DNA from 2 places in the Pseudoalteromonas sp. Of7M-16 genome. Region 1 is predicted to be linked to the other one. Evidence: riboswitches for the same ligand, from Rfam matches in the RefSeq annotation. Region 1 holds a riboswitch; the other holds the start of a gene.
What was found. Region 1 has a riboswitch for cobalamin ahead of MHN81_RS16205 (ABC transporter ATP-binding protein). Riboswitches for the same ligand answer to the same signal wherever they lie in the genome.
Positions count from the first base shown of each region.

Region 1 (4,039 bases):
GTCAGCCTGCGGACAGCAGCAGTCTCAACAAAAGCCGGTTGAAATAAACGGCAAAACTATGGGGACGACCTACAATATTAAAGTTTTCCCAGGTCCAATAGCACTGGAGGCGGAGCGTTTTAAAAAAGAAGTCGATGACACCTTGATTGCTGTTAACCAATCTATGTCGACATATATCCCGGACTCAGAAATTAACCGTTTTAACCGCCTTGATGCAAACACAGTGATGCCAATCAGTAGTGACTTTCGAATTGTAGTCGCTGAGTCTATTCGTTTAGGTCAGTCGACTAAAACCTTAGATGTGACAATGGGGCCTCTTATTGATTTGTGGGGTTTTGGTCCGGATAAAAGGCCTACTAAAAGGCCATTGCAGGCAGAAATTGAAGCTATGCAGGCAAACATCGGGGTGAATAAACTTCAGCTCACCTCAGAAGGTCTTGCTAAAGCTTTGCCTCATTTAGAGCTGTCATTTTCAGCTACGGCTAAAGGTTACGGAATTGACAAAGTCGCTGAGTTAATCGAGAAAAAAGGGTTTTCAAATTATATGGTAGAGATCGGCGGTGAACTTCGAATTTCGGGCAGTAAGCCGGAAGGTGTACCTTGGCGTATCGCCATCGAAAAACCGGATGCACCTGCTGGGCAACGTCAAATTCACCGTGTTGTAGAGCCAGGTAATAATGCCATCGCGACATCTGGGGATTATAGAATTTTCTACGAAATGGATGGTGAAGTATTTACACATTTAATTGACCCAGGTACAGGTAAGCCTGTACGTCATGACTTAGTGTCTGTAACGGTATTGCATCCATCTGCAATGACAGCCGATGGGCTGGCCACAGCGCTCACAGTGATGGGGACACAACGAGCGAGAGCTTATGCAGAAAAACATAACCTACCAGTATATTTGATTAGTAAAACCGATGCTGGGCTAGAGACATTCTCAAGTACAGCTTTTGCGCCGTATTTAGATGTAAAAAAGTAACCAGTGAATTAGGTTAAATATCATTGCTTTTAGTGTGGTAAATTCATTCAACTTTGGCAGATTTAGATATATAATATCGAAAGTATACCGTCAGTTGCTTGGATATTGACCAAGCTAGTTTATTGAGGGGCCTTTGCCTATGTCACTATTTATTCTTACCTTTGGATTACTTGTATTGATTGCTGCAGCTATGGCTGTGGGTGTTATAGTTCAGAAAAAATCAATGGCAAGCAGCTGTGGTGGTTTAGGCTCTATGGGTATCGACAAAATTTGTGATTGTGATGATCCATGTGACAAGCGTAAAAAGCGTTTGGCGAAAGAACAGTCTTGGCGCGAAAACCAAATTTTATAAATTGATTTAAAAACGCAGGGTATCCTGCGTTTTTATTGTCTGTTTGATCAGATGATCCAAACTCTTTATTTTGTTCGTCATACCAAAACAACACAGTCGGGCAAGCTGTTGGGTAAAACTGACCCTCCCCTTACCACTGCTAGTCATCAGCAATTACTCACTATTTTTGATTCTCTTTCCAAGCCTGATAGGGTGATAAGTTCCCCAAAACTTCGTTGTTTGGAGCCAGCACAAACATATGCTGAAAAATCAGGTCTCATCCTATCTATAGAAAATGAGTTGCAAGAGATGGATTTTGGACTTTGGGATGGCAAAAGCTATGATTGGTTGTGGCAAAATACAGCTCAACCAAGTATTGGTGAATTCTGGCAAAACCCTTGGGATATCGCAGTTCCAGAGGGAGAGTCCATGATTAGCTTCAGCACTAGAATCGCATTGTGGTGGCACAATTTTACTGCCGATCGCACCGATGACACTGTTTTGATAGTGACTCACGGCGGCGTGATAAAACAGTTGCTAGCACTTTGGCTCGAGCTTCCTAACGGTGTCTCAAGTCACTTAAATTGTTTTGAAGTTGGTTATGGCTGCGTGGTTAAAGTAACCGTTTTTTATGATGAAAATGGCAAGGCATGGCCCAAAGTTGTGTTTTAGCCATCTAGACTTCATAATACACAAAATTATTTCGACATCACTTGGGAATGAGGTGCAAGCCCTCAGCTGTCCCCGCAACTGTAAGTGCGTCAGATCGACTAGCCGCACAAAGCCAGATACCAAGGTTGAAATAACAGCTTAAGCGGGCGCACTTAAGTTACATCCACATGTTTCATTTGTTTTGCAAGCTGTAGTGATGTGTGCCCGAAAAAGAGGAATTATGGCGGCAGCACAAGTATCAGTTAGTAACCTACATCTAGTTATCAATAATAAATCCATTTTAACTGACATGAGTTTTTCTATCGAACAGGGGCAGTTCCTTGGCTTGATAGGTCCAAATGGAGCAGGGAAATCTTCATTGCTACGATGCCTGTACCGCTTTCAAGATCAAACATCTGGTACTATTACGATAGATGGTAAAAATATCGCGGAATTTAACCGGCAAGATTATGCACGTAAAGTTGCAGCTGTACTGCAGGAGATCCCAAGTCAGTTCAACCTCGGGGTGTTTGATGTGGTCGCAATGGGTTTGACCCCCCATAAAAGTCTATTTGCGAGTGTGTCTCTGCGCGATAAACAGGCCATTCAAGAAGCGCTATTAAAAGTCGGATTGACTTACAAACAAAAGCAGCCCTACGAATCGTTGTCAGGAGGGGAAAAACAAAGGGTTATGATTGCAAGAGCAATTGTGCAAAGCCCAAGTTTGCTGCTGATGGATGAGCCGACCAGTCACCTGGATGTGAAATATCAAATTGAAATTATGGCATTGGCAAAATCACTGGGGATCACGGTCGTTGCTTCCTTTCATGATTTGAACCTAGCTGCTGCATTATGTGATTCAATTTTGGTTATAAATAATGGAAAGTTGGTTGCGCACGGTTCACCACAAAGTGTGGTCTCATCGTCTATGCTTGCACAAGTTTTCGGTGTAAATGCGGATGTAACTTTGCAGCAATGTGCTGAGCGTGAGCACGCTATTCCCCATATTCGCTATCAATACCAGTCACTGCAATCTGCGATTAATAGCGGTACCTCAAGGAGTCAGCGATGAGGTTTGCGGCAAGTAACGTTTTGTTGTTGGTGTGTTTATTTACCTTCGTTTGTAGCCTGAGCATTGGTGCAGTACAGGTTGACTTTTACGATGTATGGTTAGCACTTTGGTCATATGACAACACACAATTGGCGCAAAAAATCGTAATAGAGCTCAGGCTTCCACGAGCCGTTCTCGCATTTTTGGCTGGCGCAGGGCTGGCAACAGCAGGGCTGATTTTACAAACAGTTACTCGCAATCCTCTTGCTGATCCATATCTTTTTGGCATTTCTTCTGGTGCATCATTTGGTGTAGTTTTACTACTCACCTTGTTTGGGGTTCAAAGTGGGTTAGCGATGTCTGGGGCAGCACTTCTTGGCAGTATATGCGCAATGAGCTTGCTGCTTTTGATTGCTTATCATAAAGGAACTGCACAAATAGAAAATATGCTACTTGCTGGTGTTGCGCTATCTTTCTTGTTCAATGCCTTCACTAGCTTGCTTTTGTATTGGAGTGATCCTCAAGCGGTCAGTGCCATTATATTTTGGAGTCTCGGCAGTTTTAGTCGAGCTGATTGGGCTTGGATGTGGTTACCATCGATTGTTGTAATAAGTGGGTTGGTGATTGTAATTTGCTTTAGGCGACATTTAAATGCGTTGCTTTTGGGGGACGAAAGTGCTGTTACGCTGGGGGTTAATGTTCATCGACTACGCTTGGGCATGTTACTGGTAAGCTCTTTGTTGACGGCAGTGTTAGTTGCAGCGTGTGGTGGTGTCGGATTTGTCGGGTTAATGATCCCCCACATTGTGCGTTTTTTCATTTCCCAAGCTCGCGTACTCGGTATGGTAGTTACTGCCTTAAGCGGTGGATTGCTGATGCTGTGGGTAGATGTCATAGCGCGTATCATCATTGAAAATCAAGAGTTACCCATTGGCGTTATCACAGCAGCAATAGGTAGTGTATTTTTTCTTTCTTTGCTTATGTTCAGAAAACGCACCGCAAGTATTTAATGAGGCTTAAAATG
Region 1 covers NZ_JAKRFY010000015.1:122,646-126,684, forward strand. Annotated here, with positions in the region: gene MHN81_RS16190 (FAD:protein FMN transferase) at 1-982, shown strand, start outside; gene nqrM ((Na+)-NQR maturation NqrM) at 1,122-1,334, shown strand; gene MHN81_RS16200 (histidine phosphatase family protein) at 1,386-1,985, shown strand; cobalamin riboswitch at 1,992-2,128, shown strand; gene MHN81_RS16205 (ABC transporter ATP-binding protein) at 2,206-3,036, shown strand; gene MHN81_RS16210 (iron ABC transporter permease) at 3,033-4,025, shown strand; gene cobT (nicotinate-nucleotide--dimethylbenzimidazole phosphoribosyltransferase) at 4,037-4,039, shown strand, end outside.

Region 2 (4,039 bases), on a different contig from region 1:
CGCTTGAGATAGAGGGAATTGAAGTGATCCATTTACCGTTTTTCCGTCTCGCGACTAAATTCGGTGATCTGCCTCAGGATAAAGATTATTACCTATACTGCAGTAAAGGAGTTATGAGCCAGCTGCAAGCGTTGATTTTGCACGAGAACGGCTTTACTAAGGTAAAAGTGTATAGACCATAATGACAGAGCAGGCTTAAGTCTGCTCTTTTCTTTTTACTTGTTGCCACAAGATTTCGTTTTCTGTGGCTTGGTATCCGTACTTTTTCGCTGTGGTGGCGATATAGCCACATATTGCATCAATTTCAGTTTGGCGTTTTAGCTTAATATCTTGGGCCATAGATGAAGTGTTATGCTGTGTGAGCGCCATGACTTTATACGCTCGCGCTAACTCGGTTGCGAGTTGCAATTCCACCCCCTCACATTGAGCAACAAAGCAGGCTTCATTGAGTAGTTTTAACACTTGTGTTGCATAGGCGGGAGTTTGCAATGCACCGTTTGGACACTCCAATAAGGCCGTCAAAGGGTTGATTGCAATATTCACACATAACTTTTGCCAGCGGACTTCAGCAATATCATTGGTGAGCTCAATGGGTTCAAAGTGTTGCATAAAGTAGTGGTTATATAGTTCTGTAACTTGCCTCTTAGCCTGTACATTACAGGCCCCTAACTGTGTAAGCCCTGGTCCTTTGAATATCACAGTATTATAGTCAGGTTTCATCCCTCCCATTGATGTACTCAAAAAGTAGAGCGCTTGAGTCGGTTGCAAAATACTATTGAAATGGTTGAGGTCGCTCATCCCGTTGTGGCTCAAAATCACATTGGCATCTTGGCTTAGGTGAGGGGAGAGCGCTTCCATGGCCGAAACTAATTGGTAAGCTTTGACTGGGACAATACATGTGTGTATTTTTTCATTGAGGTCCGCCAGTGTAGTCAAATTAACATTTAATCGTGTACGTTGCTTGCCATTGATAAAAAAGAAGTCTTGCTTTGAAGCGGTGCGGGTAATTAAAGTCACACAGTGGTTATGCGACAGTTTTTCAGCGAGTAATAAGCCGACGGCACCACACCCCAAAATGTAAATATCACTCATTGCTCCCCTCGGCGCAGTCTATATTTGCGAAACAGCCAGATGGCTACAAAATAGCTGATGGCGCCCATCACATCGGCAATGAAATCACCGAGTGATGCTTGTCGATATGGTAAGGTAGATTGCATCCATTCAACTGCTGCCCCGTAGCCGATTAAGAGTGTCATATGAAACCAAATTTTGAATCTAAATGCGTGGTGGGAAAAAAACGCTAGCGCGAAAAACACACCAAAATGCACCACTTTGTCTAGGTGCTCAATTCTAACGACATGATTTTTAACTTCTTTTGCAAACAGATAAGTAATGACTATCAAAAATAACAGCAACAGTGTTCGATATACTTGTCTTGTCACATGCACTCCAACTCCAACGTGATGAAGATTCAGTATAACACTGAAATATTAAAAGTGGCTTAATAGTAAACGTATGAATAGTCAACAATATAAGCGCTTGATCGTTTCTAAAAATAACTGGCGTGAGCATTGTGTAAAAAACTATATATTATTGCGTCTGAGCGTTGTTATAATTCTCCGTAAATTTGTTTTGAGGAGAAAGCAATGCCTTCTTTTGATATCGTATCTGAAATAGAAATGACGGAAGCTAAAAACACCGTTGACAATGCAAACCGAGAGCTGGAAACACGCTATGACTTTCGTGGTGTTGAAGCATCAATTGAGCTTAAAGATGAAGTAATTCAATTAAAATCTGAATCTGAACAGCAGGTAATGCAATTGTTCGACATGGTGGTTGGCAAAGCAGCAAAGCGAGGCTTGGATGTTGGCAGCTTCGAGTTGAAAGATGTAGAGCGCAGTGGTAAAACTTTTGCTCGCAAAGTTGCGTTGAAGCAAGGTATTGATAAAGATATGGCGAAAAAAATCGTCAAACTTATCAAGGATTCTAAGTTGAAAGTACAGGCTGCTATTCAAGGTGAAGAAGTGCGTGTAACGGGTAAAAAACGAGATGATTTACAAGAAGTCATGCAGTTGATCCGCACAGCGGAACTCGGTCAGCCTTTCCAATTTAAAAACTTCAGAGACTAATCTTAAAACTCTGAGAGTTTCAGTGTCTAAATATGGCACTGGAACTCTAGACGTCCATTGACAATCCCCCCTTAAATCTCGGACAATATGCGCGGAATTTCGAGGTGCCAAAAGATATATACGGAATATAAATGTAATGGATAATCGGGAAGTTGGTGCGCAAGTATAGGACTTGGTAAACCCAACGCTGCCCCCGCAACGGTAAAACTAAATTTAAATAGTTGAGCCCGGAGACCGGCCTTGAATTTGACTTATTTGATGAAACTTTGTGCGGTGGGCACAAGGTAGGGGATCTTCATGATAAAAATATCTGCGCTAAGCGCTGCTGTAATAGCAGCGGTTTCATTTCACACGTCTGCTTCTCAAGAAATTGAACGCATTACAGTAACCGCAAACAAAATCGAACAGTCACAAAAAGATGTGCTAGCAGCTGTGTCGGTTATAGACCGCGCTGACATTGAGCGTAGTGGCGCACGTGACCTTGCAACCATATTATCTCAGCAAGCTGGAATTCAAATTAATGCAAACGGCAGTTTTGGTCACACGACGACTATTGCATTGAGAGGCGGAAGTTCAGATCACACTTTAGTGTTAATTGATGGTGTTCGAGTGGGTTCAGCGACATTAGGTTACAAGTCGATTGAAAAAATCCCATTGCAAAGTGTTGAGCGTGTTGAAATTGTTAAAGGCTCACGCGCTGCGATTTATGGTTCGGACGCAATGGCAGGTGTGATCAACATTATTACTCGTCGAGCTGAGCATACCACAGCTGATGTTACTGTTGGCAGTAACAGTTACCGCAATGGGCAAGTGGCGACGTCTTATACCTATGAAGACCTGACAATATTGGCTAACTTAGGGCATGAAGAAACCGATAATTTTGACGTATTACAAGGTACACAGCCAGACTCAGACGGTCATGACAATACCAGTTTGGGCCTCAAAGCCGAGTATCAAATCGCACCTGATAGCAAGCTATTTGCAGCTTTCCAAGGCAGTGAAGGGGATACATTCTATGATAATCCTTTTGGTTCACAAAACGACACTGCGTATCTTGATGAATACGATAATCAAGTGCTGAGTTTGGGCTTTGAAACTCAGTTAGGTCAAACCTCACACGCCTTTACAGTGACAAAATCTCAAGATGAATCAGTGAGTGTAGACGAGTCTAAAAGACAGAAAACGATCACTAAGCGCACCATATTTAACTACGATGGGCATATCGATGTCCAAGAAAACCTTGTTGTTTTGGGCGGGGTAAGTGCATCAGAAGATGATGTATCGGCTTCGACGTTAGTTTATGAGCAAAGCACACGAGATACTTTGGGTGTGTTTGTGGGGTCAGTGTATGAATATGACCAAGCGCTTGTTGAAGCGACAGTGCGTTACGATGACGATGACCAATTTGGCAGTGAAGTTACACACAGCGTAGCATTGGGGTACAAGGTACACCGTGATGCAACATTTAGATTTGCGCATAATACAGGCTACAAAGCTCCAACTTTCAATGACCTGTATTATCCTGGTTCAGGAAACCCGGCACTACTGCCTGAAGAGTCAGATAACTTTGAGCTTGGCTTGAAAGCGTCACTGGCTGATACCACGGTTGATTTTGCAGTTTATCGCACCGATTATACAAACAAAATAGCTTGGGCGCCGAACGCTCAAGGCAATTGGGCACCTGCCAATATTGACAATGCTTTGCACCAAGGTTTGGAGGTCAGCGTGTTAAACACGTTGATGTTCGGTATCGAATCTAACTTTAACTATGCTTTTGTGAACGCCAAAGACGAGTCGAAGGGCAAGCCGTTGCCACGTATCGCTAAGCACTCTGCCAACTGGTTGCTTTCAAAACAATGGAATGAACTAGAGGTGGTAACTGAGCTTCAATTCCGAGGTCAACGAGACAG
Region 2 covers NZ_JAKRFY010000003.1:132,487-136,525, reverse strand. Annotated here, with positions in the region: gene thiI (tRNA uracil 4-sulfurtransferase ThiI) at 1-182, shown strand, start outside; gene MHN81_RS04335 (2-dehydropantoate 2-reductase) at 196-1,092, opposite strand; gene MHN81_RS04330 (VanZ family protein) at 1,089-1,442, opposite strand; gene MHN81_RS04325 (YajQ family cyclic di-GMP-binding protein) at 1,647-2,129, shown strand; cobalamin riboswitch at 2,215-2,387, shown strand; gene MHN81_RS04320 (TonB-dependent receptor) at 2,427-4,039, shown strand, end outside.
Region 2: another riboswitch for cobalamin. It lies ahead of MHN81_RS04320 (TonB-dependent receptor); the one in region 1 lies ahead of MHN81_RS16205 (ABC transporter ATP-binding protein).